2 regions of the Stenotrophomonas sp. Steno-Z1 genome follow, and region 2 is predicted to be linked to the other one. Evidence: riboswitches for the same ligand, from Rfam matches in the RefSeq annotation. Region 2 holds a riboswitch; the other holds the start of a gene.
The links. Region 2 has a riboswitch for cobalamin ahead of metE (5-methyltetrahydropteroyltriglutamate--homocysteine S-methyltransferase). Riboswitches for the same ligand answer to the same signal wherever they lie in the genome.

Region 1: it holds a riboswitch for cobalamin, as region 2 does, so the genes downstream of both, btuB (TonB-dependent vitamin B12 receptor) here and metE (5-methyltetrahydropteroyltriglutamate--homocysteine S-methyltransferase) in region 2, are expected to answer to the same signal.

What each region holds. Positions count from the first base shown of each region.
Region 1 is NZ_JBWJPB010000008.1:42,279-57,876, forward strand. Features, by position in the region: gene AC06FD_RS17130 (cytochrome c biogenesis protein DipZ) at 1-1,152, shown strand, start outside; gene msrA (peptide-methionine (S)-S-oxide reductase MsrA) at 1,169-1,909, shown strand; gene AC06FD_RS17140 (aminotransferase-like domain-containing protein) at 2,512-3,930, shown strand; gene bioD (dethiobiotin synthase) at 4,134-4,820, opposite strand; gene AC06FD_RS17150 (GAF domain-containing protein) at 4,895-5,377, shown strand; gene AC06FD_RS17155 (TfoX/Sxy family protein) at 5,374-5,745, shown strand; gene AC06FD_RS17160 (histidine phosphatase family protein) at 5,746-6,324, opposite strand; cobalamin riboswitch at 6,477-6,708, shown strand; gene btuB (TonB-dependent vitamin B12 receptor) at 6,831-8,672, shown strand; gene gph (phosphoglycolate phosphatase) at 8,927-9,577, opposite strand; gene AC06FD_RS17175 (LysR family transcriptional regulator) at 9,688-10,590, opposite strand; gene AC06FD_RS17180 (NAD(P)-dependent oxidoreductase) at 10,688-11,326, shown strand; gene AC06FD_RS17185 (MBL fold metallo-hydrolase) at 11,690-12,604, shown strand; gene dinB (DNA polymerase IV) at 13,193-14,275, opposite strand; gene fabA (3-hydroxyacyl-[acyl-carrier-protein] dehydratase FabA) at 14,519-15,034, shown strand; gene fabB (beta-ketoacyl-ACP synthase I) at 15,034-15,598, shown strand, end outside.
Region 2 is NZ_JBWJPB010000003.1:124,229-139,826, reverse strand. Features, by position in the region: gene aceE (pyruvate dehydrogenase (acetyl-transferring), homodimeric type) at 1-1,473, shown strand, start outside; gene AC06FD_RS11370 (hypothetical protein) at 1,581-2,492, shown strand; gene purU (formyltetrahydrofolate deformylase) at 2,560-3,411, shown strand; gene pncA (bifunctional nicotinamidase/pyrazinamidase) at 3,611-4,240, opposite strand; gene AC06FD_RS11355 (epoxyqueuosine reductase QueH) at 4,298-4,984, opposite strand; gene metE (5-methyltetrahydropteroyltriglutamate--homocysteine S-methyltransferase) at 5,055-7,349, opposite strand; cobalamin riboswitch at 7,564-7,797, opposite strand; gene AC06FD_RS11345 (nicotinate phosphoribosyltransferase) at 7,848-9,272, opposite strand; gene AC06FD_RS11340 (bifunctional nicotinamide-nucleotide adenylyltransferase/Nudix hydroxylase) at 9,336-10,391, opposite strand; gene AC06FD_RS11335 (AAA family ATPase) at 10,496-11,542, opposite strand; gene pnuC (nicotinamide riboside transporter PnuC) at 11,535-12,131, opposite strand; gene AC06FD_RS11325 (hypothetical protein) at 12,282-13,061, shown strand; gene AC06FD_RS11320 (sigma-70 family RNA polymerase sigma factor) at 13,132-13,701, shown strand; gene AC06FD_RS11315 (anti-sigma factor) at 13,698-14,489, shown strand; gene AC06FD_RS11310 (acyl-CoA desaturase) at 14,572-15,531, shown strand; gene AC06FD_RS11305 (NAD(P)/FAD-dependent oxidoreductase) at 15,533-15,598, shown strand, end outside.

The DNA of each region.
Region 1 (15,598 bases), on a different contig from region 2:
GCGGTGGTGGCGATCGGCATGGGCTGGGACACCGGCGTGCTGACCCGCCTGTCCACGGTGAGCACGGCCAAGCTGGAACAGGGCCTGCTGGATGTGCTGCCCGTCAAGGGGCCGGCGGAAGGCGGATCGATGATGATGGCCGCCGACGCACCGGCGGGTACGCCGTTGCCGGTCGAAGGCACCCTGCCCTCGCTGGCCGGGGCCACCGGCTGGCTCAACAGCCCGCCGCTGAGCGCCGAGGCGTTGCGCGGCAAGGTGGTGCTGGTCGATTTCTGGACCTACTCGTGCATCAACTGCCTGCGCGCGATGCCCTACGTGCGCGAGTGGGCCGAGCGCTACCGCGACCATGGCCTGGTGGTGATCGGCGTGCACGCACCGGAGTTCGCCTTCGAGCGCAGCCTGGGCAACGTGCAGGGCGCGGTGAAGGACCTGAAGGTCACCTACCCGGTGGCCATCGACAATGATTTCGCGATCTGGCGCGGCTTCAACAACCGCTACTGGCCCGCGCACTACTTCATCGATGCACAGGGCCGCATCCGCGCGCACCACTTCGGCGAAGGCAACTACGCCCAGTCCGAGCAGATCATCCGCCAACTGCTGCGCGAGGCCGGCAACACGCTGCCCGGCGAGCCGGCGCAGGCGATGGCGATGGCGGGCGCGGCACCGCGCGATGGGGTGGAACAACAGGCGGACATGCGCAACTTGAAGTCGCCGGAGACCTACCTCGGCCATGCACGCGCGCAGAGCTTCGCCTCGCCCGGCGGGCAGCAGCCGGACCGGGCCACCGACTACACCGTGCCGGCCACGCTGGCGCTGAACCAGTGGGCGCTGGGCGGGCGCTGGACGGTGGGCGATGAAGACGCTCGCCTGGAGGCGCCCGGGGGCCGCATCGCTTTCCGCTTCCATGCCCGCGACCTGCACCTGGTGCTGGCCCCGGCGGTGGATGGCAGGCCGGTGCGCTACCGCGTGCGCATCGACGGCCAGCCGCCGGGTGCCGCCGCCGGCGGCGATGTGTCGGCCGACGGCAGCGGCCAGGTCGGCGGGCACCGGTTGTATCAGTTGATCCGCCAATCCGGCGAGGTGCGCGAACGGACGTTCGAGATCGAGTTCCTCGATCCGGGTGTGCACGCCTACGCCTTTACGTTCGGTTGAGCCCTGGAGGCCTTCGATGAAGATCGCAATGGACAAACTGGTTGCCGGCGGCATCGCCGCGGTGATCGCGGCACTCACGCTCACCGCCGTGCTGAGTGTGGATGGCCCGGTGCATGCCGCGCAGGCACAGGCGCCGGTCACCGTGCCCGCGCCGAGCGGCAGCGCCGATCTCAGACAACCCGGCATCACGCGCGCGCAGGTGGTCTTCGCCGGTGGCTGCTTCTGGGGCGTGCAGGGGGTGTTCCAGCACATCAACGGGGTGGACAACGCGGTGTCGGGCTACATCGGCGGCAGCGCGGGCGATGCCAGCTATCCGCGCGTGGGCAGTGGCCGCACCGGCCATGCCGAGGCGGTGCAGGTGACCTACGATCCGTCGAAGGTCAGCTACGGACAACTGATGCAGGTGTTCTTCTCGGTGGTGCATGATCCGACGCTGCTCAATCGGCAGGGTCCGGATCGCGGCACCCAGTATCGTTCGGCGGTGTACGTCGATGACCCCAAACAACGCGACGCCACGCGCGCTTATATCGACCAGCTGCAGCGCGCCAAGGCGTATGTGGCGCCGGTGGTGACCCAGGTCGACGGCGGCAAGCGTTTCTACCCGGCCGAGGGCTATCACCAGAACTACCTCACCCTGCATCCGGAATCGCAGTACATCCAGATCAACGATGCGCCCAAGGTGGCGGCCCTGAAGCAGCAGTACCCGGCGCTGTACCGCGAGAAGCCGAGGTTGGTGTCGACGCTGTCTGCGCGGTGATGCTTTCCTGTAGATCGTCGATGTCTGCGCTTCTCCCGCGCTGGTCGGGGGTGTGGGGTTCGCGGGACACGCTGCAAGTACCTCTTTGTAAGCTCGCGTACGCCATCCATGGCGTACGACGGTCCCGCGCCCCCCCACACCCCCGCCCCAGACAGTGGGCTGGTAGCCGTCGAAAACCCTGGAAGCGCGAAGCAAAGACGGCAAGGCTGATGCTTGTAGCTGATGCTTCGCTGCGGCTGCCGCTGTAGCTGTGCTTGAGCCTGTTCGCTGCGCACCAGCCAACTGTCTGGGGCGGGTACGGGTGGGCTTGCGGGACCGTCGTACGCCATGGATGGCGTACGCGAGCCTACAGGGACGTACTTGCGGCGTGTCCCGCAAGCCCACCCGTACCCGCCCAAACCAGCGAAAAGCCAGCTCCAACCGGCCGTTGATCTGAAAAAAAACGCACGGCGAACACCGCACCGCCGTGCGCGAGGGAATGACCAGGATGCGCGGCGGCGGTGGCCTGGCGCGCTGACAGGACCATGCTAGGCTGCGCCAGGAAGCGGATACAGAGCCAGTGTTCGGCCATCCGTATGGTTACAGATTCCTGCGGGCACCCGATGGCAGCCAACCTCTACCAGACCCTGGCCGACGAAATGGCCGATGCGATCCACAGCGGCCGGCTTCCGGTGGGCACGCGGCTGCCCTCGTTGCGCGGCCTCGCCGCCCAGCGCCAGCTCAGCCTCAACACGGTCATCGCCGCCTATCGCCAGCTTGAAGACGCCGGGCTGGTGGTGCCGCAGCCGAAGGCCGGCTTCGTGGTCAGCGCGCGCCTGGCCGAGCCCACCCGCTCGCTGCGCCAGGCCCCCTCGCTGGCGACCACCCAGGCCCAGCAGCTGATGATGGCCCGTGTGCTGGCGGCGCAGCAGCAGCCCGGCATCGTCGACCTCGCCTTCGCCGGGCCCCGGGGCCGCCGCTTCTATCCCGGCGACAAGCTCGCCCGCAGCACCGCACAGGTACTGCGCCGCGCCGGCATGGTGGAAACCTACGCGCGCCCCAATGCCGCTACCCGCCTGCTCGAACAGATCGTGCGGCGCGGCCCGCGGCTCGGGCTGCACACCAGCGTCGAACGCCTGGTACTCACCCACGGCGCGATGGAAGCGCTGCAGCTCGCCTTGCGTGCGGTCACCCGGCCGGGCGATGCCGTGGGCATCGAAGCGCCGTCGTATTTCAACCTGTATCCACTGCTCAGCAACCTGGGCCTGAAGGCGATCGAACTGCCCACCGACCCGCGCCTCGGGCTGGACGTGGACGCCGTCGCCGCGCAGCTCGAACAAGGCGCGCTGGCCGCGATCGTGGCCATGCCGAGCGTGCACAACCCGCTTGGCTTCACCATGCCGGTGGCCGAGAAGCAGCGGCTGGCCGCGCTGGTGAACCACCATCGGATTCCGTTGATCGAAGATGCGGTGTACGCCGAACTGCAATTCCAGGAGCCGCTGTCGCCCCTGCTCAAAGCCTTCGATGACGATGGCTGGGTGATGGTGGTCAGCAGCTTCTCCAAGACCCTGGCCCCGGACTACCGGATCGGCTGGCTCGATGCCGGGCGCTTCGCTGCGGACATCCAGCTGCTCAAGTTCCAGTCCACCGGGGCCGAACCGCGCCTGCTCGGCGAAGCGGTCGGCGCGTTCCTGGAGGCGGGCAGTTATGAGCAGCACCTGCGTCGGCTGCGTCGCCTGTACAGCGACCAGGTACGGCGCGTGCGCAGCCTGATCGCCCAGCACTTCCCGGCCGGCACCCTGGCCACCCAGCCCACCGGCGGCTTCCTGTTGTGGGTGGAACTGCCGCCGGGCATCGACACCGGCGAGCTGTTCGAGCAGGCGCTGGCGCACGGCGTGGTGTTCATGCCCGGCCAGGTCTATTCGCGCGGCGCGCGCTACCGGCATTGCCTGCGGCTGTCCTGCTGCCAGGAGCTGGACGAGCGCTATGTGGCGGCGATCAGCACGCTGGGCCGACTGGCCTGCGCCCTGCGCGGCGGATGAACGCCCCCCCTCAACCGCACTCCGCGCCAGCCACCCATGGGGTGGCTCTACCCGGATTGGAACCCTGTCATGGTCGCGCCAGCCACCCATGGGGTGGCTCTACCCGGTTGGGGCCGGCCAGGGTAGCGCCACGGCATGCGTGGCTGCATCTCTGCCACGGTAGTGCCACGGCATGCGTGGCTCCCTCGCCACGCTCGGACGCTTTACGCCTCCTGCAGGCGCAGGCAACCCGCCAACCCGGCCGGGTCCGCCCCGGGCGCGAACGGCAGCCGCCCCAGGCAGGGCATCGCCAGGCGCGCGCGCAGCAAGGCCATGTTGTCGTCGATGCGCGCCATCTGCGGGTCCACCTCGTTGCCGATCCAGCCGATGCAGGTTGCCCCGCTGGCCGCGATCGCCGCGGCGGTCAGGCGCGCGTGGTTGAGGCAGCCCAGGCGCAGGCCGACCACCATCACCACCGGCAGCCGCAACGCCTTGACCAGGTCGGCCTGGTCGAGCGTGCCCGACAACGGTGCCAGCCAGCCGCCCACCCCCTCCACCACCACCATGTCGGCCTGCGCCCGCAACCGCGCGAAGGCGGCCTCGATCGGCGCCAGCGCCAGGCTCACGCCGGCTTCGGCGGCGGCCAGCTCCGGCGCCAGCGGCAGGGGCAAGGCGTACGGGTTGAGGTCGGCATAGGCCGGGCGCGGGTCGCTGGCCGCCAGCAGCGCGGTGGCGTCCTCGTTGCGCAGGCCGTCCGCGGTCAGCTCACAGCCGCTGGCCACCGGCTTCATGCCCACCGCGCGGCCGCCCTGCCGGCGCAAGGCGTGCAGCAGCACGCAGCTGGCGAAGGTCTTGCCGATGCCGGTGTCGGTACCGGTCACATACAGGGCGGGGGGCGGATTGGCGGTCATCGGCGTAGCGGTCGGGAAGGTGCGGTGCATTATCGACGGTCCCGGCGCAGCCCGCTGCTTGCTAGACTCGGCCCATGTTCGATACTTCCACGCTCACCGGCAGCAAGCCGGAACAGTACGGCCAGCTGCTGGCCCAGGCCCGCGCGCTGGTGCATGGCGAGCGCGACCGCATCGCCAATGCCGCCAACCTGTCCGCGCTGGTCTACCACGCGCTGCCGCACCTCAACTGGGTCGGTTTCTATTTCTACGACGGCACCGAGCTGGTGGTCGGCCCGTTCCAGGGCCTGCCCGCCTGCGTGCGCATCCCGCTGGACAAGGGCGTGTGCGGCGCGGCCGCCAGCCAGCGGGTGACCCAGCGCATCGAGGACGTGGACGCCTTCCCCGGCCACATCGCCTGCGATTCGGCCTCGCGCTCGGAACTGGTGGTGCCGCTGGTCAAGGGCGATACGCTGATCGGCGTGTTCGACCTGGACAGCCCGTCACTGGCGCGCTTCGATGCCGAGGACCAGGCCGGGCTGGAAGCGATCGCCGCGGTCTTCGTGGAGGCGCTGGGATGAGCGTCAAGCTGCGCAACATCGGTCCCAAGAGCGCGGCATGGCTGCGCCAGGTCGGTCTGCGCACGCCCGAGGAGCTGACCGCGATCGGCGCGGTCGGCGCCTTCGTCAAGGTTCGCCGGGCCGGCTTCAAGCCGAGCCTCAACCTGCTCTACTCGCTGGAAGGCGCGCTGCAGGACTGCCACTGGCAGGAGCTGCCGGAAGCGCGCCGGATCGAACTGGTCGCCGAGTACGACGCGATCATCGCCGACAAGCCGCTGAAAAAGGCCCCGCCGGCATCCGGCCCGGTCTACGACCGCACCGCCGAGCGCCGCGATGACGACGACAGCGGCGATGCGCCGCCGTTCGACACGGACGACGAGCGCGCCTGATCAGGCTTGCTGCAGTTCCAGCAGTTCGCCCCAGAGGCGGTCGCCTTCGCGCTCCACGCGCAGCTGCAACCGCGTGCCGTGATCGATGCGCAGCGCCCAGCACATCGCCATGGGCATCCCGCAGACCTGCGACAACACCATGCGCAGCGGTCCGCCGTGGCTGACGATCAGCGTGGACGGCGCGTCGGGCTCATCCAGCAGGCGATGCAGGCCGCGCACGATGCGCCGCTCGAAGTGGCCCCAGCTCTCGCCATGCGGCGGCGGGTTGGCATGCGGGTCCAAGTGGAATGCCGACAGCTGCTGCATCGGCAGTGCGTCCAGCGCCTGGCCATCCCAGTCCCCGAAATCGAGTTCTTCCCACTCGTCATCGGCGATCACGGCCAGCCCGCGCGGCAGCGCCAGCGCATCGGCGGTGGCCAGCGCGCGTTGTCGCGGCGAGCTCAGCACGCGTTCCCAGCCAAGCGCGGCATACCGGGCGCACAGGGCATCGGTACTGCCTTCGTCCAGGGCCGGGTCGGTGCGACCGTCCAGGTGGCCATCGCGGCCGGTGCTGGCGTGGCGGATCAGGTCGAGGATCATGCCACGCCCCGCCGGCGACCCGCTGCGACGGGCCGGTGGGGGTCACGGGCGTCGGTGCCGGGGTGCTGCAACCACAGTGGGGTCATGGAGATCACATCGAAAAAGCGAGGCATATTCTAACCGCTGCGCTCCATCCCCCCGGCCGATGGCTTAGACTGCGCGCACTTTCAGGTGACCTGGGGCTGCGATGCCGCCAGGTTGAAACGGGAAGCCGGTGACGCGTCAGGCCCTGTGCCACGCCGCCACTCCGGCGCTGCCCCCGCAACGGTAAGCATGGATACACCAGGCAACACGCCACTGTGCTCTGGCATGGGAAGGCGCCTGGCGCGATGGCACCGCCATCGACATGCGAGCCCGGAGACCGGCCTGGAAGACGACTGGTTGCGATGCGGCGGGCATGGCGGCGGCAAGCGGCGCCGTGTGCCCGCTCTCCGTCGAGTGACTCCCTGCAGCGCGATCATCCCCACCCCTTGCCGCGCGGGCGTGCGCGGTGCATGGAGTCATCGATGAAGCTGCAAACCCGCGTTCTTTCCCTGGCCGTACTGTCGGCCCTGCCGCTGCTGGCATCCGCACAGGACGACACCGCCGCGCTGGACCAGGTGCTGGTCACCGCCACGCGCACCCAGATCGCCCTGCAGGACAGCATCTCGCCAGCGCAGGTGATCGACCGCGCCGAGATCGAGCGCAGCCAGGCGCCCTCGCTGCAGGACCTGCTGCGTGGCCGTGCCGGCATCAACCTCAACAACAGCGGTGGCCTCGGCAAGCAGAGCTCGCTGTTCCTGCGCGGTACCAACTCGGCCCACACCCTGGTGCTGGTCGACGGCGTGCGGATCAATACCGGCGACCTCGGCCTGGCGATGATCCAGGACCTGCCGCTGGCGCAGATCGAACGCATCGAGATCGTGCGCGGCCCGCAGTCCAGCCTGTACGGCGCCGATGCAATCGGCGGCGTGATCCAGATCTTCACCCGCCGCAACACCGGCACCTTCGCTCCGCACCTGCAGCTCGGCGGCGGCAGCAACGGCCTGCGCGAGGCCAGCGGCGGCTTCGGCGGCAGCGGCGAGCGCGGCTGGTTCGGCACCGACATCGCTTACCAGCACACCGACGGCATCAACGCCTGCCGCGGCGATGCGGCCACGTTCGCCGGCTGCGGTGCCGACGAACCCGACCGCGACGGCTACCGCAACCTGTCCATGAGCCTGCGTGGCGGCTACGCGCTGACCGACGCGCTGAGCGTGGAAGGCACCGCGCTGCGCGCCAAGGGCGAGAACCACTACGACGGTTACTACAACTACTCGGAGACGCTGCAGCAGGTGCTCGGCGGCAAGGTCCGCTACAGCCCCGGCGAGCGCTTCAACCTGACCGTCAACGTCGGCCGCGCCGACAACGAGTCGGAGAACTACAACGGCAGCACCTGGCTGGGCGCGGCGCAGACCCACCGCGACAGCGCCTCGGCGCAGGCCGACATCGGCATCGCCGACGGCCAGCTGGTCAGCGCCGGCGTCGACTGGAGCCAGGACAACCTGGACGGCAGCAGCGCCGGCTACCTGGTCGATAGCCGCGACAACACCGGCGTGTTCCTGCAGTACCAGGGCCGCTTCGGCGCGCACCACCTGCAGGCCAGCGTGCGCAACGACGACAACGAACAGTTCGGCAACCACACCACCGGCAGCCTCGGCTGGGGCATGGAACTGGGGAGCGGCTTCCGCCTCAACGCCAGCTACGGCACCGCCTTCAAGGCGCCGACCTTCAGCGACCTCTACGATCCGTGGAGCGGCGTGCCGGGCCTGGATCCGGAGACCTCCAAGAGCGCCAACCTCGGCATCGCCCAGCAGGGCGACGGCTGGCGCTGGGGCCTGGATGTGTACGAAACGCGCATCGATGACCTGATCACCTACGACGCCACCACCTTCATGATGTCGCAGGTGGAGAAGGCGCGTATCCGCGGCGCGGAACTGACCGGCGCGATCGCCTGGGCCGGCTTCGACGTCAATGCCCAGCTCAGCCACACCGATCCGCGCAACCGCACCGATGGCAGCGCGCAGTTCGACAACTGGCTGGCGCGCCGCGCGCAGAACACCGCCCGCCTGGACATCGACCGCAGCTTCGGCGGCTTCCGCGCGGGCATCACGGCCAACGGTGCCGGCAAGCGTTATGACAATGCGGCCAACACGGTGCGCCTGGCCGGCTACGGCACGGTCGATCTGCGCCTGGAATACGCGCTGAGCCGTGACTGGTCGGTGCTGGGTCGGGTCAGCAACGTGTTCGACCGCGAGTACGAAACGGTGGGCTGGTACAACCAGCCCGGCCGCGAGTACCGCCTGAGCGTGCGTTACCAGCCGAGGTAATGCCGAGCCACCCAGGCATCCCGTAGTGCCGAGCCATGCTCGGCAACTCGAATGCCGATCCACCCCAGGCATCCGTAGTGCCGAGCCATGCTCGGCAGCCTTTCCAGCCGTCGCGCCACCAAGGCGCGACGCGCTCCCGCTCCCCCAACAACACCCAAGACAGCGCGCAAGCAGCCTTGGAACAGCAAAACACTCCAACCACCGGCCGTCTCACCAACCCCACGCCTACTCCGTGGACCAGGGCTTCACCCGCGCTATAGCGCCAGCAATTCCTGAAGGTCATCCATCACCGCCACGGCCTGGACGGTGTCCAGGTCCAGCCCGCGCGGATACCCATAGCGCACCAGCGCCACCGGCATGCCCGCATCGACGGCAGCGCGGTAATCGGTGATCGAGTCGCCCACCATCAATGCCGCCTCCGGCGCTACGCCGAAGTGCGCGGCGATATGCCGCAGCGGTGCGCCGCTCGGCTTGCGCTCGGGCAGCGAATCGCCGCCGAGCACCACGGCGAACACCGCCTGCAGGCCGAAATGCTGCAGCAGCGGCGCCACCAGAGCCGACGGCTTGTTGGTGCAGATGGCAAGCCGCACATCACGCGCCTGCAATGCCTCCAAGGCCGGCTCGACGCCGTCGAACAGGCGCGGACTGCGCAGCAGGCAGGCTTCGTAGTGACGCATGAAACCGGGCATCACCGCGTCCAGGTCGGTCTGGCTGCCCGCCGCATCGAAGGCCTGTTCCACGAGCCGCCGCACCCCATCGCCGATCCAGGTCAGCACCGTGGCCTCGGGCACGCGCGGCAACTGCCAGTCCTGCAGGGTGCGGTTCAGCGCCTCGGCAATATCGGCCGCGCTGTCCACCAGCGTGCCATCCAGATCGAACACCACCAACGGATACGGATACGACAAGACGCGACTCGCTTCAACGACGTGGGAAGGCACAGTGTACGCCGCGCGCTGGGCGCGCCCGCTCACCCGCACTTGACTGCACCGCGCGTGCGAGGCGACGCACGTCGTCCTCAGATCCGCGCCAGGAAATCCGGGCTCGCGAAACGCTCCACCAGAAAATCCAGGAAGCTGCGCATGATCGTCGGCAGTTGCCGGCGCGATGCGTACACCGCATGGATGCCCAGGCCTTCCACGTCGTACTCGGGCAGCACTTCAACAAGCTCGCCACTGCGCAGCAGCGGGGCAATCTGGTAGGTCGGCAGCATCGCGATGCCCGCACCGGCACGCACCGCTTCGAGCAGCAGCGAAGCTTCGTTGGCGCTGATGTTGCCGCCTACCGCCACCGCGATCGCACGGCCGTCGCGCTGCAGGTGCCACACGCTTTTGCCGACGTAATGGTGCGTCAGGCAGTTGTGCCCGGCCAGTTCGTCGGCGGTGGTCGGCGTGCCCCGCTCGGACAGGTACGACGGCGCCGCGCACAGCACCGAGCGGCACGGCGCCAGCCAGCGCGCAATCAGCGCCGGGTCGATCGCGCGCGAGATGCGCACGGCGATATCCACGCGCTCTTCGACCAGGTTGACCACCCGATCCACCAGCAGCAGTTCCACCCGGGTCAGCGGGTGGCGCTTGACGAAATCGGCGACCGCCGCGGCCAGGTGGATCTGCCCGAACGACACGCTCGCCGTGACCCGGATCAACCCATGCGGCTCCGGATTGTCGGTGGCCAGCTCGCCGTGCAGCTCGTCGCCGATCGCCAGCATCTGCCGGAACCGCAGCAGCGTCGCCTCGCCCGGCGCGGTCAGGCTGATCCGGCGCGTGGTCCGGTGCAGCAACCGCGCGCCCAGCCAGCGCTCCACCTCGGCCAGGTAGCGGGTGACCATCGCCCGCGACATCTCCAGCGCCTCGGCCGCGGCGGTGAGACTGCCGCGCTCGACCACCTCCACGAACACATGCATCGCGGTTATCCGGTCCATCTGATCGATCCGTGCAACAAATTAGACCGTTATACGCGGTTTTTCGTACGATTCATGGCGCATACGCTGGCCTTCCTTCCTCAACGGATCCGCCCCCATGAAGATTGCCCTCGTTGGTGCCACCGGCAACATCGGTCGTGAAATCGCCCGCCAGGCCCTCGCCCGCGGTCATCAGGTCACCGCCATCGTGCGCCGTGAGAACGACCTGCCGGCCGAACTGGACGGCGCCCAGCTGGCCGTCGCCGCGCTGGACGATACCGATGCCCTGGCGGCGGTGATCGCCGGCCACGATGTGCTGGCCAGCGCCTTCGGCCCGCGTCCGGGCGATGCGCCCGGCACCGTCACCAGCGTCAGCGCGGCGCTGGTCAAGGCAGCGCGCCAGGCCGGCGTGCCGCGCTTCATCATGGTCGGCGGTGCCGGCAGCCTGGAAGTGGCCCCCGGCGTGCAGCTGGTGGATACCGAGGGCTTCCCGGACGCCTACAAGCCGGTCGCCCTGGCCGCGCGCGACACGCTCAGGCAGCTGCAGGCCGTCGATGACCTCGACTGGACCTTCTATTCCCCCGCTGCCGAGATCGGCCCGGGTCCGCAGCGCGGCGGCTTCCGCACCCAGGCAAAAACCTTCCTCGCGGCCGCCGACGGCCACAGCCGGATCAGCTACGCCGACTACGCCGATGCGTTCGTCAGTGAGATCGAGACGCCGCAGTACGTGCGCCAGATCGCGACGGTTGCGTATTGAAGCAGGCGCCGGCCGGTGGTCGGCACCGACAGAACAGCCGAGCGTGGCTCGGCTCTACCCGGTCCCGGTGTGATGCCGGGGCTGTACCGAAGCGCCGGCCGGTGGTCGGCGCCGATAGAGCAGCCGAGCATGGCTCGGCTCTACCCGGTCCCGGCGTGATGGCGGGGCCGTACCGAAACGCCGGCCGGTGGTCGGCGCCGATAGAGCAGCCGAGCATGGCTCGGCTCTACCCGGTCCCGGCGTGATGGCGTGGCCGTACCGAGGCGCCGGCCGGTGGTCGGCGCCGACAGAACAGCCGAGCGTGGCTCGGCTCTACCCGGTCCCGGCGTGATGCCGGGGCCGTACCGCACAGGAAACCTTGAGATGCCGAACTTCTCGCGCACCGCCCTGACGCTCGCACTGTCCGTCGCCACCGCGCTTGGCGTGACCGCCCCCGCCGTCAGCCAGGCCGCTGCCGCCGCCGCCCAGACCCATGCACTGCACGTGCAGCCCTACCATCCCGGCGACACGGCGCTGTTCTCGGTGGCTTCCACCCTGATCACCGGCCAGCACGACGCCGTGCTGATCGACGCCCAGTTCGCTGCCTCCGACGCCGCCCAGCTGGTGCAGCGCATCCGCGACTCCGGCAAGCACCTCACCACCATCTACATCAGCCACGGCGACCCGGACTACTACTTCGGCCTGGCCACCCTGCAGGACGCGTTCCCCGACGCCCGCATCGTCGCCACCGCCCAGACCGTCGCCCACATCACCGCCACCCAGGCCGGCAAACTCGCTTACTGGGGCCCGCAGATGGGCGCCGACAAACCCGCACGCATCGTCATCCCGCAGGTGCTGGACGGCACCGCCCTCACCCTCGACGGCCAGCCGCTGCGCATCATCGGCCTCGACGGCCCGACCCCGGACCGCACCGTCGTCTGGATTCCCTCCCTGCGCACCGTCCTCGGCGGCATTCCCATCGTCGCCGGCGAACACGTCTGGATGGCCGACACCCAGAGCGCGCAGTCGCATGCCGAGTGGCTCGCCACCCTCGCCACCATCAAGGCCCTCAAGCCCACCCGCGTCATCCCTGGCCACTACGCCAGCGGCGCGAAACTGGACAGCAGCGCCCTCGATTTCACAGCGGCCTACATCCGCGCCTTCGACGAAGAAACCGCACGCAGCCGCAACGCCGATGCGTTGATTGCCGCGATGAAGAAACGCTACCCCACCCTCCAGGGCGTCAGCTCGTTGGAGGTGAGTGCGAAGGTCGCCAAGGGTGAAATGCAGTGGCCGTGACATTGGATTGAAGCGAGGTAGAACCGCCGCACTTTTCGCAGCTCGAACCATCACCGCATGTTGAGGCACGATCGGCGATCCATCGGGATGCGACCCGATTGCGGCGCAAACTGCCGCCAGCGATGAGGCACCCTATCGTTCGCAGCTCATGCCACCGCCAGATGATGAAGCACGGTCGGCGATCGATCCCAATGCAACCAACCGCGAAGCAAAATCCCGCGCCGCTAAACAGAGTACTGCTCCCAGCAGTTGCAGTCGCGGTTGCAGTCGCAGTTGCACTTGCCGTTGCACTTGCCGTTGCACTTGCCGTTGCACTTGCCGTTGCACTTGCCGTTGCACTTGCCGTTGCACTTGCAGTTGCACTTCCCAGCCCACCGACACGGTATCAAAGGGTGGCGTGGGTGGGGCTGCGGGACCGTCGTGCGCCATGGATGGCGCACGCGAGCCTCCAGGGATGGATTCACGGCGTGTCCCGCAGCCCCACCCACGCCGCCCAAACCGTCGGCACAAGGACACCACGGCTTTTGACGTTATTGCAGTTGCAGTTGACGTTGACGTTGACGTAGATCTTCAAACGCCACCCAACGCTCAACAGTCATCAAGATGATCGAACAGCCCCGGCTGGCTCACCGCCTCACGCTCCCGGAATCCCCCCAACCCCACCCCCACCAACCGATAGCGCGTCTCCGCCGGCAGATCCACCCGCGCCCGCAACGCCAACGCGATATCGCGCAACTCTTCCAGTGACTCCGGCGGCGACTCCGGCGTAAAGCTCCGCGTAATGATCCGGAACTGCGACGTCTTCAACTTCAGCACCACCGTGTGCCCCACACGCTCCGTCTTCCGCGTCGCCTGCCACGTCTTTCCCGCCAGCTCCACGATTGCCGCGTCCAGTGCATCCAGCGGCAGATCCTCGGCGAACGTATCCTCCGACGAAATCGACTGCACCGGCTGGTCCGGTTCTACCGCACGCTCATCGATCCCCCGCGCGCGGTGGTACAACCGCGCACCGAAACTGCCGAACCGCCCTTCCAGCTGCTCCAGCGGCAACGCGCGCAGATCACCCACCGTCGCGATCCCCAGCTCGGCCAGCTTGGCCTCCATCACCTTGCCCACGCCCGGCACGCGATTGACCGGCAGCGGCGTCAGGAAGCGCTCCACGCGATGCGGCGGCACCACGAACTGACCATCCGGCTTGCGCCAATCCGAGGCGATCTTGGCCAGGAACTTGTTCGGTGCGATCCCCGCCGACGCCGTCAACCGCGTCTCCTCCCGGATCTGCGCGCGGATGATCTCCGCGATCTCCGTCGCCACCGTCATCCCGCCCTTGTGCACCGTCACATCCAGGTACGCCTCGTCCAGCGACAGCGGCTCCACCAGATCGGTATGCCGCAGGAAAATCTCCCGCACCTGCCGCGACACCGCCTTGTAGCGCACGAAGTCCGGCGGCACGAACACCGCGTCCGGGCACAGCCGCTCCGCGCGCAACGCCGGCATCGCCGACCGGATCCCGAACACCCGCGCCTCGTACGATGCCGCGCACACCACCGAGCGTGCGCCCTTCCACGCCACCACCACCGGACGCCCGCGCAGCGACGGATCGTCGCGCTGCTCCACCGACGCGTAGAACGCGTCCATGTCCACGTGAATGATTTTGCGCAGAACGGACACGTCGGGAAGGCTCGGGCCTGGAAGCGGATTGCTAGATGAACAAGATTACAGCCACACGCCTGAGTATGGTCTTTTCATAACAACAACATGCGTTTTTCAAGCTGAAAACACTACGCCAGCGTACGGTTAAAACGTTTGATTGAATCACTTTTCCTCTGCACTCTTGCGCACTTGTAACCCAGCAACACAGCCGCCCCAGGGCCGGCTTCACCCGATGGCAACTTCTTCAGGATTGCGCTTTCCATGACTCGTCTCCACGCGTTCTCGCGCGAACAACTGCTGGCCAGCGCCCGCGGTGAACTGTTCGGCCCGGGCAGCGGTCGCCTGCCCAACGATCCGATGCTGATGTTCGATCGCATCACCGACATCCGCGACGACGGCGGCCCCCACGGCAAGGGACTGGTACGCGCCGAACTGGATATCCGCCCCGACCTGTGGTTCTTCGGCTGCCACTTCATCGGCGACCCGGTCATGCCCGGCTGCCTCGGCCTGGATGCCATGTGGCAGCTCACCGGCTTCTACCTGACCTGGCTCGGCGCCCCCGGCCGCGGCCGCGCCCTGGGCTGTGGCGAAGTGAAGTTCACCGGCCAGGTGCTGCCCGAAGCGAAGCTGGTCAGCTACGAAATCGACATCACCCGCGTCATCAACCGCAAGCTGGTGATGGCCCAGGCCGACGCCCGCATGCTGGTGGACGGCCGCGAGATCTATTCCGCCAAGGACCTCCGCGTAGGTCTGTTCACCTCCACCGAGAACTTCTGATGCGTCGCGTCGTCATTACCGGAATGGGCATTACCTCGTGCCTGGGCAACGATCTGGACACGGTGTCCAGCGCACTGCGTGAAGGCCGTGCCGGCATCCGCACCCTGCCAGACCACGCCGAAGCCGGCCTGCGCAGCCACGTCGGCGGCAATATCGAACTGGACCTGGACGCGCAGATCGACCGCAAGGTGAAGCGCTTCATGAGCGATGCCTCGGCGTACGCCTATATCGCCATGCGCGATGCGATCGCCGATGCCGGCCTGGACGAGAGCCAGGTCGCCAACCCGCGCACCGGCCTGATTGCCGGTTCCGGCGGCGGGTCCAGCCAGTGGCAGGTGGAATCGGCCGACATCCTGCGCGCGCGTGGCGTGCGCAAGGTCGGCCCGTACATGGTGCCGCGCACGATGTGCTCGACCGTGTCGGCGTGCCTGGCCACCGCGTTCCAGATCAAGGGCCTGAGCTACTCGCTGTCCGCCGCCTGCGCGACCTCCGCGCACTGCATCGGCGCGGCCGCCGACCTGATCCGCCACGGCGCCCAGGACGTGATGTTCGCCGGCGGCGGTG
Region 2 (15,598 bases):
GAAGGGCAGAACATCAACCACCAGCTCAAGAAGATGAGCCTGGACGCGGTGCGCGCCTTCCGCGACCGCTTCGACCTGCCGGTCAGCGACGACCAGCTCGAGGACATGCCGTACCTGCGCCCTGTGCCGGGCAGCGTGGAGGAACGCTACTTCGCCCAGCGCCGCCAGGCGCAGGGCGGCCAGCTGCCCGCGCGCCTGACCCACGTCGATCCGCTGCCGGTGCCGCCGCTGTCGGCCTTCGCCACCCAGCTGCAGGGCAGCGGTGAGCGCGGCCAGTCCACCACCATGGGCTTCGTGCGCATCCTCGGCACGCTGCTCAAGGACCCGGCGCTGGGCAAGCTGGTCATCCCGATCGTGCCCGATGAATCGCGCACCTTCGGCATGGAAGGCCTGTTCCGCCAGATCGGCATCCACTCCTACCTCGGCCAGCTCTACACGCCGCAGGACGCCGGCCAGCTGAGCTATTACAAGGAAGCCAAGGACGGCCAGATCCTGCAGGAAGGCATCAACGAATCCGGCGCGATCTGCTCGTGGATCGCCGCCGGCACCGCCTACAGCAACCACGGCCTGGCCACGATTCCGTTCTACATTTTCTACTCGATGTTCGGCCTGCAGCGCGTGGGCGACCTGGCCTGGGCCGCCGCCGATGCGCGCACGCGCGGCTTCCTGCTGGGGGCCACCTCCGGGCGCACCACGCTGATGGGCGAGGGCCTGCAGCACGACGACGGCCACAGCCACGTGCTGTCCTCGGTGATCCCCAGCTGCGTATCGTTTGACCCCACCTACAACTTCGAGCTGGCGGTGATCATCCAGGACGGGCTGCGCCGCATGTACGTGGACCAGGAAGACATCTACTACTACATCACCGTGCTCAACGAGAACTACCCGCACCCGGCGATGCCCGACGGTGCCGAGGAAGGCATCCTCAAGGGCATGTACCTGCTGCACCCGGCCGCCGCCGACAGCGACCCGGCACTGCGCGTGCAGCTGATGGGCAGCGGCGCGATCCTGCGCGAGGTGGAAGCCGCCGCCACGCTGCTGCAGCAGGACTTCGGCATCGCCAGCGATGTGTGGAGCGCCACCAGCCTGACCGAGCTGCGCCGCGATGGCCTGGCCATCGAGCGCTGGAACCTGCTGCACCCGCTGCAGCAGCCGCGCGTGCCCTACGTGCAGCAGTGCCTGGCCGCGCACGCCGGCCCGCTGGTGGTGGCCACCGACTACATGAAGATCGTCGCCGACCAGATCCGCCCGTTCGTCGACGGCCGCCGCTTCACCGCGCTGGGTACCGATGGGTTTGGCCGCTCGGATACGCGTGAGTCGCTGCGTACGTTCTTCGAGGTGGACCGGCACTTCATCGTGCTGGCCGCGTTGAAGGCACTGGCCGATGACGGGCGGATCGAGCGCGGCCAGTTGCAGGTGGCGATCGAGACGTACGGGATCGATGTGGAGAAGGTGGACCCGGCGGCGGTGTAGGCACGGATGCATTCGCGCCATTGATAGCGCGACTCCGGTCTCTGCCGCACGGCAGGAACGCTGGCATGCTGGATGCCTCGTATCCAGCTGACAGCAGGGAGGCCGTGATGAAGTGCGATCGACAGCCGGGCACGGCCGTCGTCCTGTTCCTCGCGGTGCTGCTGTGCTGCGGGCTGCTGCCGTCGGCGGCCGTCGCCCGCACCGAGCCGGTTCCGGGCAGCCTGCATGCCCGGCTGGTGGCACTGGATGCCGCCCCGGCACAGCCCGCGGCCGAGCGCCTGGCGGCAATGCGCAGGGCGTATGCGCAGGCCGCACCGGTGGCGATGCAGTCCGGTGATTGCGTGGCATTGCCGGATGCGCGGTTGCAGGACCTGTTCCAGTCCACCGCCCTGATCGCCTTCTACGCGCGTGAACCGGCCACCTTGCTGCGCCTGCAGTGCCTGTACGAGGCGCTGGTCGCGCGCGGTCTCGCCGTGGATGACCACCACCGCAGCATGCGCGGTTCGCTGATCGCGCTGCAGCGGTTCGATGAGGCCAATGCGCTGAACAGCCGCCTGCAGACGCCGCCCACCGCCTTGCCGACGATTGGCGGCAAGACGCTGGCGGGCCGGCCGTTGCTGCGGCTGGAGGACATCGGCCAGGTCCAGCGCACGGTGCTGGCCGAGGATGGCCTGCAGGTGGTGGCGATGGTGCACCCGCACTGCGGCTTCTCGCGGCGCGCGCTGCAGGCGATCACCTCGCAGCCTGACTACGCCTGGCTACGCGCGCGCCTACAACTGGTGGTGCCGATCAGCCAGGCCTGGCCCGGCCAGGAAATGCTGGACTGGAACCGCGCGCATCCGGACCTGCCCATGCAGCCGATGGTGAGCGATCCGTCGTGGCACGCGCTGGACACTGGCCAGTCACCGGTGTTCCACCTGCTCCGCGATGGCGAGGTGGTCGCGACCGTGGCCGGCTGGCCGCCAGAGGGCGCCGACCTGCGCGTCATCCGTGCGGCACTGGACGCGCAAACACGCTGAGTCCGCGTGCTTGGTTGCATCTGAGAGCATCGTCCGCGCCGCGGCGGTGCTCGCTTACACTCGAACGATGCGCCCCGATTCCATCCTCACCCTCTCATGCCCGGACCGTACCGGGATCGTCTATCGCGTCTCCGGCCTGCTGTTCGAGCTCGGCTGCAACATCCTCGATGCCCAGCAGTTCGGCGATGAGGAGAGCGGCCGTTTCTTCCTGCGCGTGCACTTCGATCGGGCTGCCAGCCAGGCGCTGGCAGATATCGAAGCGCGGATGGGGACGCTGGCGGCGGAGTTCCAGATGGACTGGCAATTGCACGACGCGCGCCGCCGTGCGCGTCTGCTGGTCCTGGTGAGCAAGCAGGGGCATTGCCTGAACGACCTGCTGTTCCGCGCGCACAGCCGCCAGCTGCAGGTCGAGATCGCCGCAGTGGCCTCCAACCATGACGACTTCGCGGCGCTGGCAGGTTCCTACAGCGTGCCGTTCCATCACCTGCCGGTCAACGCCGACAACCGTGACACGCAGGAGCAGCAGATCATCGACCTGGTCGAGCGCGAGCGCATCGACCTGGTGGTGCTGGCGCGCTACATGCAGATCCTGTCGCCGCGCCTGTGCAAGGCATTGGCGGGCAAGGCGATCAACATCCACCACAGCTTCCTGCCCAGCTTCAAGGGTGCGCAGCCGTACCACCAGGCGCACGCGCGCGGGGTCAAGATCATCGGCGCCACCGCGCATTACGTCACCGAAGACCTGGACGAAGGCCCGATCATCGAGCAGGACGTGGCGCGCGTGGACCACGCCATGACGCCGCGCGACCTGGTGCGGCTGGGTAGCGACACCGAATCGCAGGTGCTGGCGCGCGCGGTACGTCGGCATGTGGAGCACCGCATCCTGCGCAACGGCCATCGCACGGTGGTATTTCGCTGAAACGGGATGCGGCGCCGGTTGCCTGATGCTGCCTGCACCTTGATCCCGTAGGTACCGACCGTTGGTCGGTACGCTCTTCCGACCGCTGATCGGCACGCTCTTCCGACCGCCGATCGGTGCGCCGTTCCCACCGTTGGTCGCAACGCCGTTCCGCCCGCAGATCGGCACGCCGTTCCGACCCGTACCCGGAGGTCGCCGGTCAAACGACCGCGATCTTCGCCTTCGCCAGCGCCTCGCGCACCATGCCGTCGTTGGCCTCGGTCACCGGCCGGGTCAGGTCCCACAGGAACTTGACCCGGAACCCGGCTTTCACGGCGTCCTGTGCGCTCCACAGCACGCAGTAGTCGCGCGCCAGGCCGCACACATGCACCTCGCGGATGCCGCGTTCGTGCAGCCAGCCGGCCAGGCCGGTGGCCGGGCGGGTGCCGGCCGGGCCATGGTTCTCGCGGAACGCGCTGTAGGAGTCCACCTGCTGGCGGGTGCCCTTGCGCAGGATCAGGTCGGCCACGGTCCAGTCCACGCCCGCGTGCAACGCCGCGCCGGCGCTGCCCTGCACGCAGTGGTCGGGCCACAGCGTCTGCGGCTGCGCATGCAGCAGGATCGCTTCAAACGGGAGATGTCCCGGATGCTGGCTGGCAAAGGACGCGTGGTCGGCCGGGTGCCAGTCCTGGGTCGCCACGACCGTGCGGTAGCGGCGCTGGGCCAGCAGGGCGGCGATCGGCGCCACCAGCGCATCGCCCTGCTCGCAGGCCAGCGCGCCACCGGGCATGAAGTCCGGCTGCAGGTCGATCACCAGCAGGGCGACATCGGCGGGTAGGGCGGCGGTCATGGCAGGTCCAACACAACGGAAGCGGGGCAACCAGCGTGGCGGCCCCGCGTGCGAACGTCAATCGCCCGTGGGGGCTCCGTTGTCCTGTCCGTAATACAGCAGGCCGATCTTGATGCGCTCGCGGCCGGTCTCGCGGCGGTGCCGGTTGGCATCGCGCAGCGAATACACGCAACCGCAGTACTCCTGCTGGTAGAACTGCTCGCGCTTGCTGATCTCCACCATGCGCGCGGCACCACCGCCCTTGCGCCAGTTGTAGTCCCAGTACTGGATGCCCGGGTACTGCGCGGCGGCGCGATGGCCGCAGTCGTTGATCTGGTTCATGTCTTTCCAGCGCGAGATGCCCAGCGAACTGCTGATCACCGGAAAGCCATGTTCGTGTGCATACAGCGCGGTGCGCACGAAACGCATGTCGAAGCACATCGTGCAGCGGATGCCACGCTCGGGCTCGGCTTCCATGCCGCGGGCGCGGGCGAACCAGTTGTCTGTGTCGTAGTCGGCGTCCACGAACGGCACGCCGTGCTTCTCGGCGAAGCGGATGTTCTCCTGCTTGCGCAGCTCATACTCGCGCGCCGGATGGATGTTGGGGTTGTAGAAGAAGATGGTGTAGTCGATGCCGGAGGCGGTGATCGCCTCCATCACTTCGCCCGAGCACGGCGCGCAGCACGAATGCAGCAGCAGCCGGGTGTGGCCGTCGGGCAGGGCCAGGGTGGGGCGGTCGAGCGGGGTAACGGTGGGCGTGGTCATGCGGCTCTCGTCGACCGCACCGCCGGCAACGGCGGCGGTGCGGTCCTTGGGGTCATCTACAGACGGTGGATCAGGCGGCGTTGGCGTCGGCGTTTTCCGCGCGCAGTTCGCGGGCGGCGGCCACCAGCGCTTCCAGCGCGGCCCGGGTTTCCTTCCAGCCGCGGGTCTTCAGGCCGCAGTCGGGGTTGACCCAGATCTGCTCTGGCCGCAGGACCTCGGCGGCCTTGCGCAGCAGCGCCAGCATCTCTTCCTTGTCCGGCACGCGCGGGGAGTGGATGTCGTACACGCCCGGGCCGATCTCGTTGGGGTACTGGAAGCGCACGAACGCATCCAGCAGCTCCATCCGCGAGCGCGAGGTCTCGATGGAGATCACGTCCGCATCCATTGCCGCCACCGAGTGGATGATGTCGTTGAATTCGGAATAGCACATGTGGGTGTGGATCTGGGTGGCATCGCGCACGCCGCTGGCACTGATCCGGAACGCTTCCACCGCCCAGTCCAGGTACTCACGCCACTGTGCGCGGCGCAGCGGCAGGCCTTCGCGGATCGCCGGCTCGTCGATCTGGATCACGCCGATGCCGGCCGCCTCCAGGTCCAGTACCTCGTCACGCAGCGCCAGCGCGATCTGCCTGCAGGTGTCCGCGCGCGACTGGTCATCGCGCACGAACGACCACTGCAGCACCGTCACCGGGCCGGTCAGCATGCCTTTCATCGGGCGGTCGGTCAGCGACTGCGCGTACTGCGACCAGCGCACCGTCATCGGCCGTGGGCGGGTCACATCGCCGAAGATCACCGGCGGCTTCACGCAGCGCGAGCCGTAGCTCTGCACCCAGCCATTCCGGGTGAAGGCAAAGCCATCGAGTTGTTCGCCGAAGTATTCGACCATGTCGTTGCGCTCGAACTCGCCGTGCACCAGCACGTCCAGCCCGATCTGCTCCTGCACCCGCACGCAGTGTTCGGTCTGGGTGGCCAGGAAGGCATCGTAGTCGGCGTCGGAGAGTTTGCCGGACTTGTTGCGGGCACGTGCCTCGCGCACGTCCAGGGTCTGCGGGAACGAGCCGATCGTGGTGGTCGGGAAGCGTGGCAGCTTCAGTGCGCCGGCCTGGGCCAGGTGCCGCTGCGGGTAGGGGCTGTGGCGCTGCGCATCGGCAGCGGTCAGGCCGGCCAGGCGCGCGGCCACGGCGGGCTTGTGCACGCGCGGCGACTGCCGGCGCGATTCGATGCGCGCGCGCGACGCGGCCAGCCCGGCCTCGGCGTGCGGTCGGGCGTCCAGCGCATCGGCCAGCAGGCGCAGTTCCTGCAGCTTCTGGGTCGAGAACGCCAGCCAGCCGCGCAGCTCGTCATCCAGCCTGGTTTCCAGCGCCAGGTCCACCGGGCTGTGCAGCAGCGAACACGACGGTGCCAGCCACAGCCGGTCGCCGAGGTGGCCGTGCGCGTAACGGGCCAGTACCAGCGCGTTGTCGAGGTGGGTGCGCCAGATGTTGCGGCCGTTGACCAGGCCGGCCGACAGCACGCGGTCGGGCGGCAGCACGCTGAGCACGGCGTCCAACTGCTCCGGTGCGCGCACCAGGTCCACGTGCAGGCCGTCCACCGGCAAGGCGGCGGCCAGGCCGAGGTTGTCCTCCAGCGCGCCGAAGTAGGTGGCCAGCAGTACCTTGGGGCGTGGCACGCCGGACAGCACCGCATAGGCGTGTTCGAACGCGGCGCGCGCGCTGTCGTCCAGGTCCTGCACCAGCACCGGCTCGTCCAGCTGCACCCACTGCGCACCGGCGGCCTTCAGCCCGGCCAGCAATTCGGCATATACCGGCAGCAGCGCGTCCAGCAGGTCCAGCGCCGGGCTGCCGTCCACGGTCTTGGACAACAGCAGGAAGCTCACCGGGCCCAGCAGCACCGGTCGCGTCTCGATGCCCAGCGCCTTGGCTTCACGGTACTCGGCCAGCGGCTTGTCGCCGCGCAGGGCGAAGCCCTGGCCGGCCTGCAGTTCGGGCACCAGGTAGTGGTAGTTGGTATCGAACCACTTGGTCATTTCCAGCGCGTGCAGGTCGTAGCCGTCGCGCTGCACGCCGCGGGCCAGCGCGAAGTAGCCCGCCAACGGGTCGGCATCGGCCAGGGCGCGGTAGCGGGCCGGGATCGCGTCGACCAGGAAGGCGGTGTCGAGCACCTGGTCGTAGAAGCTGAAGTCGTTGCTCGGCGGCACATCGACGCCGGCCTCGCGCTGCAGGGTCCAGTGGCGTGCACGCAGGCCACGGGCGGTGTCCTGCAGCGACGCGGCGCTGCTTTCGCCGGCCCAGAACGCTTCCAGCGCGCGCTTGAGTTCGCGCTTGGCGCCGATGCGGGGAAACCCCAGGTTGGTAACAGTGGTCATGGAACGTGTCCTCATTGCAGTAGCGGCATTGAGGAACGAAGGAACCGCGTGCCGGCCACGCCATGGCTGCCGTGTCCGTCCCGCCAGCGACCTTCGCCCCCGCGGGCGAACCGGATGTCGTGGAGCGGACGCACGGGGGCAGCGCCACGCGGGCGGCATGGCGGCAGGCCCCGGCAACCTCCCCGCGGACGTTCCAGGTCGAATCGGGGGACGGTCGTGTCCCCCGGCCGGGGCCGGTATTCGGGCTGATGGACACGGGCGCGGGCGCCCACCTAGTACCTGCGGCTTCCCAGGCGGTGAGGCCCAGTGCTGTTGGCAGGATTCGTTTCCATTCACCGCTGCGGGGCAGCTCCGGAATGGGCGCGCGAGGCGCCTTCACCGGATTCCCGTTTAAACCCATCCCTTCATCTGCATGAAGAGATAGATACCTTCGGCCCGCACAAGGTAGGCCGAAGGCGGGCGGTGGTCAAGGGGGTTACGGCCGATGAATGACGCCGCTTACAAGCGCGCCGCGTCCGCCCGGCTGCGGATGTCGGCAAAGGTGTCGTCCTGCAGCAGCCGCCCGTTCTCCCAGACGGTCAGCATGGCGTCCTCGTAGCCCAGCGGCAGCGCGACCGCGGCCAGCGACTCGGCCTCGGCCGGGATCGGCACCGTGCGGAACTGGCCGTACTCGCGATGCCGCAGCAGGCGCATGCGACCGCGCTTGCTCTGCTTGCCACTGTCGGTAACCGGGTCCTTGTAGACGTCGATCCAGTTTCCGTCCACCCGGGCGGCCGAACATTTCAGCGCGAACTTCTGGGTGTCGCGGTCCAGCCGCTGCAGCAGCGCGCCGCCCATGCCGAAGGCGACGTTGTCGGCGGCGTAGCCAGCCGCGGTGATGCAGGCCAGGATGTCGCCGATGCTGGTCGGGTTGACGCCGTCGCCCTGGATCACGCGCACGTGGTTGAGCACCTTGTAGCCCTTGCCGTTGACCGCGTGGCCGAAGGCGTCGTCCAGCAGTTGCAGGCACTGCAGCACCACCGTCACCGGGTCGCCCGAGTCCGGGCGGATCACCACGGTGGCACCCGAGTCGATCACCTGCTGGCGCAGCGTGGTGCCCCAGTGCTGGGTGATCGCGTGGTAGATGTCATAGCTGTCCGACACCACCGCCACCACTGCACCGGGCGTGGCAAAGCGCGCAAGCATGTTGCGGTAGGCCTCCACCTCGTTGTCGCGGCCCCAGCTGGTGATCGTGCTGTGCTCGGCGGCCGGGATCGAATGGCCGGCCACCGGCTCATGGTAGAAGGCGCGGGCGAACAGCAGCGCCGAGACGGTATCGGTACCAAGGAAATTGACCAGGTGCGCGGCGCCGCCGATGGCGGCCGACTCCAGGCTCGACACGCCACGGCTGCCGAAGTCATGCAGCTTGAACGGCAACTGGCCTTCCGGGTCGTCGCTGGTGCGCTCCAGGAAGCGGCGGATGGTCTGCTTGGCGTGCCAGCTGGTGGTCGCTACCGTCACCGGGTACCAGATCCGCAGCAGCAGCGTTTCGAGGTACGACGGTACCCAGAATGCCTGCGGGTCGGTCGATTCGATCGTCATCAGCGCGTTGTGCACGGGCACCACGGTGCCTTCGGGCACGGCGCGGATGCGTACCGGCAGCAGGCCGCCATGCGCATCGACGATGTACCGCCAGCCGGCCTCGTTGAAGGGCTCGCCATGGGCGGCGAAGAGATCGCGCGCCGCATCGATGTCGGCATGGGTGATCGGCTTGGCCAGGTAATCCTTCAGCATGGCCTGCAGGCCGAAGAACAGCGTGCGGTCGTAGAGGCCGCCGCGCGATTCCACGTAGAAGAACGTGGCATCGGTACCCGGTGGATACTGCAGCCAGTGGCTGGCCTTGTAGCTGTCGGTATTGAGGAGAAGATTATCGAGGTACTGCATGACGGGAAGCTCCTTCGCGTCGGGTGACGCCGGCGGTCTATCCGCCGGCGGAACAGGCAGGGATCAGCCCCGGCCCAGGAAAAACTCCAGGATGTGGAGATGGTCTTCGAACAGCTTGGGCCCCATGTCCAGCGCCTCGCTGACCGGGATCCAGCGCGCCTTGTCGGCATCGTCGCCGCCGCGTACCGCCGGCAGTTCGCCAGCCGGGAAATCGAAATGGAAGGCGTGAGTGATGGTGCGGCCGCGCTGGCTGCGTTCGGGGTGGTCGAACACATGCTGGCCCTTGAGCGACCCCTTGAGTACCGGCGCCGGTATCTTCAGCCGGGTCTCCTCGCGCAGTTCGCGCAGGCAGCTGTCCAGCAGGCCCTGCTGCTGGCCGACAAACCCGCCCGGCAGCGCCCACAGCCCCTTGCCGGGCTCGGCACGGCGACGCACCAGCAGCACGTGGCCCGAATGCACCACCACGGCATCGGTGGTGACGAAGGTGGGCGCGTATGGCGCGTCCTTCCAGGCCGCTTTGTACTGCTCGATGAACTGGTACTCGGCCACCAGCTGGGCATAGGCCGGCCCGCTCTTGCGGAACGCTTCGAGCATGGCGTACACCGGTGCGGGCACGTTGCCGCGCAGCATCAGCAGCGCGCCATGGAAATCCACGCTGCCGGCCTCGAACAGGTAACGGCGCAGCTCGGTGGCCGACAAGGTTTCGGTGTGCTGTACATCGACCAGCGGCCACTGCGGGAACTCGCGCAGGTAATAGCTGGAATCATCCTTGTCCATCCCGACCAGGCCGATCCTGGCATCGCCCCCGTGACCATCGGCGCGGACAGCGTCGGCCACCGTGCGTTGCACACCGGCGATCCACTGGGCTTCGTTGTACAGATGGTCCTTGAGCGGACGGATCAGCAGACGCTCGCCGGCACCTTCCAGCGCGGCCTGGATCATCACGGCACGTTCGGCCACGGTCCAGGGATTACGGAGGCTGCGGGGGGTGTCGGCAGAGCCGACCAGAAAGATCAGCTTCTTGGCCCGGCTCAGTGCGAGGCGGGCAACGGCGGCATGGCCGTTATGGAAGGGCTCGAAACGCCCGATGAAAACCAGATAGTCGTATTCCATGAGAATCCCCCATGTCGTTGTGTATGCCGCGGGTCTGTCCCTTGGCTGATGCCAATGCTACTCCTCTGCCAAACGGCGTCAACGTCGGCGGCGTCATGCGGGCCGGGTGTTCAGCCGAGGATCTGCAGCACCTGCGCGATGCGCTGCTGCACGGGGCCGGTCAGGACATGGAACGCTACGCCCTGCGCCGATAGCGCCTGCACGTAGGCGTCGTGCTGCGCCTGGCGGAAGGCTGCGTCGCGGCGGGTGCCATCCTGCACGAACGCGAAATCCGGTGCGCACAGGAACAGATGGGCGTAGCGACGTTGCGCCAACGCGTGCAGCGCCGGCTCGACGCGGCCGAACATCACCTCGCAGTACAGCTGCGTGGTCAGCGGCGTGGTGTCGCACACCAGCCAGCGGTTGGCCGTGGTCGACAGCGTTTCCTCGCGCGCCACCTGCACGCGTGCAATGTAGAGCAAGTCGTCATAGGTCAGCGCGCCGCCGCGCGCCTCCCAATGTTCGCGGCCGAACTCAGCGGCCCAGGTCGTCTGCAACCGGGTGGCCAGCGCGGCCGCCAACGTGGTCTTGCCGCTGGATTCGCCGCCGAGCAGGCCGATGCGCCCGACGAAATCGGCGTACACGCGGGGGTGCAGGAAGGCGTGCAGTGCATGTGGATCGCGCCGGAGCGCGGTGCCCGATACCGGTATCCTGCTGCGCGTGGGGTCCAGGCACACGTGCGCGACCGGCCACTGCACACCGGCCTGTGCACTGAAATGCTGCTGCAGGGCAGCGGCGAAACCCTCGCCGTAGTCTTCGCTGGTGAAGACCGCATCCACCCGACGCTCCCACAGCGCGGTGCATACCCAGGCCACGAACGTGCGCTGCGCCGTGTCGTCATCGCCGTTGTCCGGCAGCGGCCGTACCGGCACGCCGCGCTGCGCACAGAGCGCGGCCAGGCGCGCAGGGTGCAGTACCAGCCGCGTAACCTGCGGGTACAGCGCCTGCAGCCACGCGTCGCGTCGCGATGCATCGCAGCCGGGCAGCTCGGGCTGGCTCCAGCTCAGCAGCAACACCGTCTCGCACTGCGCCAGCGCGTGGTCGATCAACGCCTGGTGGCCCCGGTGCAGCGGGCTGAACTTGCCCACCACCAGGCCGGTGGCGAAGCGCTCAGCCATGCGTGGGCTCCGCCGCCACCGCGCCGGCAGCCGCGGCGCGCATCAGACGCCGCCAATGCCGCAGCGAGACCAGCGCGTTGATCCAGAACAGCACGTACAGCACGGCCGTCAGGTGCAGGCCGCGGCTGGCATACAGCGGGATGGCGATGCTGTTGACCAGCAGCCAGAACCACCACGCGTCCAGCTTGCGGCGCATCATCAACAGCTGCGCCACCACGCTCAGCACCAGGACGGCCGAATCCAGGAACGGCGCGTAGGCATCGGTCCAGGTGTGGAGCAGCAGGCCGTAGCCGACGCTGGCCAGCACTGCGGCCGGCAGCATCCAGCCCAGCGTGCGCACCTGCACGCGGGTGATCGGCAGCGCGTGCCCGTGGTCGCCGCGCAGCCATTGCCACCAGCCGATCACGCTGGTCAACACGAACACGCCCTGCAGCACCACGTCGGCGTACAGCCGGGCGTCGTGGAAGACCAGCGCGAACAGGGTGCAGCCGATGATGCCGGTCCACCAGGTATGCACGCTGTTGCGCCCAGCCAGCAGGATCGAGGCCGCCACGGTGAGGTTGGCGGTGATTTCCAGGGCGCTGGTCATGCCAGCGCGCCGGGCAGGTGGTGTGCAGGGTGGAGCGACGGCATGGGGGCGTCTTGGAAACCGGGGCCGCCAAGTTTACGTGGGACGAGCCACTGCATCCGCCGCGCCGCTGGCTGCGTATCTGCCCACGAACCCCACGTGGAGCCACGCATGCGCCGCCCCCCTCTGCCCCCGTTGCTGTTGCTGCTGCTGTGCCCGGTCCTGCCCGCTGCCGCCCAGCAGGTGCAGCGCCAGGAAGGCCGGGCCTTCGCGCCGGCCGATGGCCGCCTGCTGTACCGCGAGACGCACTGGTTGCAGGGCCCGCCCACGGCGCGCGCGCGGCTGGTGCTGTACCGCTGCGCCGATGGCCGGCCCTTCGCGCGCAAGTGGATGACCCCGCGGGGCAGCGCGCAGACGCCGGATTTCGCCTTCGAGGACGCGCGCAGCGGCTACCAGGAAGGCCTGCAGGGCAACGCCGCCACGCGCACCGTGTATGTGCGTGAAGACGCCCGCGCCGACCGGGTCAGCCGCACCATCGCGATTCCGCCGGACGCGGTGGTCGATGCCGGGTTCGACGCAGCCGTGCTTGGCCACTGGGACGCCCTGCAGGCCGGGCGCCCGGTGGCGTTCCAGTTCCTGCTGCCCAGCCGCCAGCGGCTGGTGCCGCTGAAGCTGCAGCGCGGCAGCGCGGTGACGTGGCAGGGCCAACCAGCCGAGCAGCTGCAGATGCGCCTGGATGCATGGTTCGGTTTCGCGGTGCCGGCGGTGAACCTGGTCTACGCACGCAACAACCCGCGCCTGCTGCAGTTCAGCGGCACCGGCAATGTGCGTGATGAACGCGGCCGCTACCCGCAGGTGCGGGTTGAATTCCCCGATGCGCCGGTCGCGGCGAGCGCCGCCGAACTGGCTGCGGCGCGGCAACAGCAGCTGGTGGCGGCATGCACCGGCTGAGGGCCCCCTTGCGCAGGCCCCGCGCAGCGACGACGATGCGGGCAGTCCCCCCGCCGACATTGAGCCTGCGATGCCTGAGCTGGACACTGCCGAATCCGGCGCCGCGCGGCGCCTCGACGAGCTGCTCGGCCGGGTCGCCGCTGGCGATCGCCAGGCGTTCGAGTCGGTCTACCAGCTGGCGTCGGGGCGCCTGTTCGCGATCTGCCTGCACGTACTGCGCGACCGCAGCGATGCCGAAGAGGTGCTGCAGGACGTCTTTACCCGCGTCTGGCACAAGGCTGCGCAGTTCGATCGTGCCAAGGCGGGGGCCATGACCTGGTTGTCGATGATGGCGCGCAACCGCGCGATCGATCGCCTGCGCGCGGCGCCACCGCGTCCGCTGGACGACCTGTCGGTAGCCGATGAAATCCCCGATTTCGCCCCGCAACCGGCGCAGGTGGCCGAACAGGCCTCCGATCGACAGCGCCTGGACGGCTGCCTGGACACGCTGGAGCCCCGCCGGCGCTCGCTGATCCAGCTGGCGTTCCTGGAGGGCGCCAGCTATGAGGAACTGGCGCGCCGGATCGGCTCGCCGCTGGGTTCGGTGAAGAGCTGGATCCGCCGCGGCCTGGGCCAACTGCGGGTGTGCCTGGAGCAATGAACCTCCGCGACCGCCACGATCTGCCTGACGACGGCCGGCCGCCCAGTGCCGACATCCTGGCCGGCGAGTACGTGTTGGGCGTGCTCGATGCGGGCCAGCGGGCGGACGTTGAGCGTCGCATCGCCAGCGATCCCGGTTTTGCCCGGCTGGTGACGCAGTGGGAACACCGCCTGGCCCCGATGCTGGACGCGATGGGCAGCGAAGCCGTCCCGGCGCATCTGTGGCCACGTATCCGCACCTCGCTGGGCTGGTCGTCGGTATCGACCCACGCACCGCGCGCGTGGCAGCGCACCGGCTTCTGGCAGGGCATGACCGCGCTGGCTGCGGTGGTGGCGCTGGTGGCGGTGTTCAGCCGCCGCGAGCTGGAGCCGGTGGCGCCGGCGCCGGTGACCACGCCGGTGGCGGTCACACCGACCGCGTCGCCGACGCCGGCCGAACCGGAGCAGGCGACCCGACCGGTCACCCCGTTGCTGCACGACGATGGCAGCCCCGGCTGGCTCGCGTCGGTGGACAAGTCGCAAGGCAAGGTCCTGATGGTGCCGGTGCCGACGGCGGCCGACGCGGCTGGACGCGCGCCCGAGCTGTGGTTGATTCCGGCTGGTGGCGCGCCGCGTTCGCTGGGCCTGGTGTCGATCAACCGCGCCCATACCGTGACGGTGCCCGACGCACTGCGTGATGCGCTGGTGAACGGGTCTGTGCTCGCGGTCACGCTGGAACCGGCCGGCGGCGCACCGCAGGGTGTCCCGACCGGGCCGATTGTTGCCAAGGGCGACATCGCGACGCTGTAAAGCACGTTTTATTTCCGGATTCGTGCATCCGGATGGCCCTGATTCCCGTATCTCCTGACAAGAACGCCAGGAGATGCGCGAAATGTCGGCCGGACCCGCCACTGCTGCAGCACGCAAGCCCCGTCGTGGCCCTTGGGCCACCGTGCGGCGCTGGTTCGATACCAGTGCCGACACGCCGGTGGCTGCCGATGCGGCCACGCGCGTGGACTGGCTGCGCGCCATCCCCTTCGCCGCGATGCACCTGGCCTGCTTCGCCGTGATCTGGGTGGGGGTGTCGTGGGTCGCGGTGGGCGTGGCCGTGGCGCTGTACGCAGTGCGCATGTTTGCGATCACCGCCTTCTACCACCGCTACTTCTCGCACCGCACCTTCCGGACCTCGCGCGCGGTGCAGTTCGTCTTCGCGCTGATCGGCGCGTCCAGCGTGCAGCGCGGGCCATTGTGGTGGGCCGCGCACCATCGCAATCACCATCGCCACACCGATACCGCCGCCGATCCGCATTCGCCCGGCGTGCATGGCTTCTGGTGGAGCCACATGGGCTGGTTCCTCACCACCGAGGGCTTCCGCACCGACTGGGACCGCATCCCGGACCTGGCCAGGTACCCCGAGCTGCGCTGGCTGGACCGCTTCGACACGCTGGTGCCGATCGCGCTGGCCGCCGCGCTGTTCGGCCTGGGCGCACTGCTCGAACGCATCGCTCCGTCCTGGGGCACCAGCGGCGGGCAGATGCTGGTGTGGGGCTTCTTCATCTCCACCGTGGTGTTGTTCCACGCCACGGTCACCATCAATTCGCTGGCGCACCGCTTCGGCCGCCAGCGCTTCGCCACCGGCGATGACAGCCGCAACAACCTGTGGCTGGCGCTGCTCACCTTCGGCGAAGGCTGGCACAACAACCACCACTTTTTCCCGGGCACCGCGCGCCAGGGCTTTTACTGGTGGGAAGTGGACCTCACCTGGTACGGCCTGCGCCTGATGGCGGCGCTGCGCCTGGTGAGCGACCTCAAACCGGTGCCGGCCTGGGTGCTGGCCAAGGCGGAGCACTGACATGCGTATCGCCGTGATCGGATCGGGCATCGCCGGCCTGGCCAGCGCCTGGTGGCTGGGCCAGCAG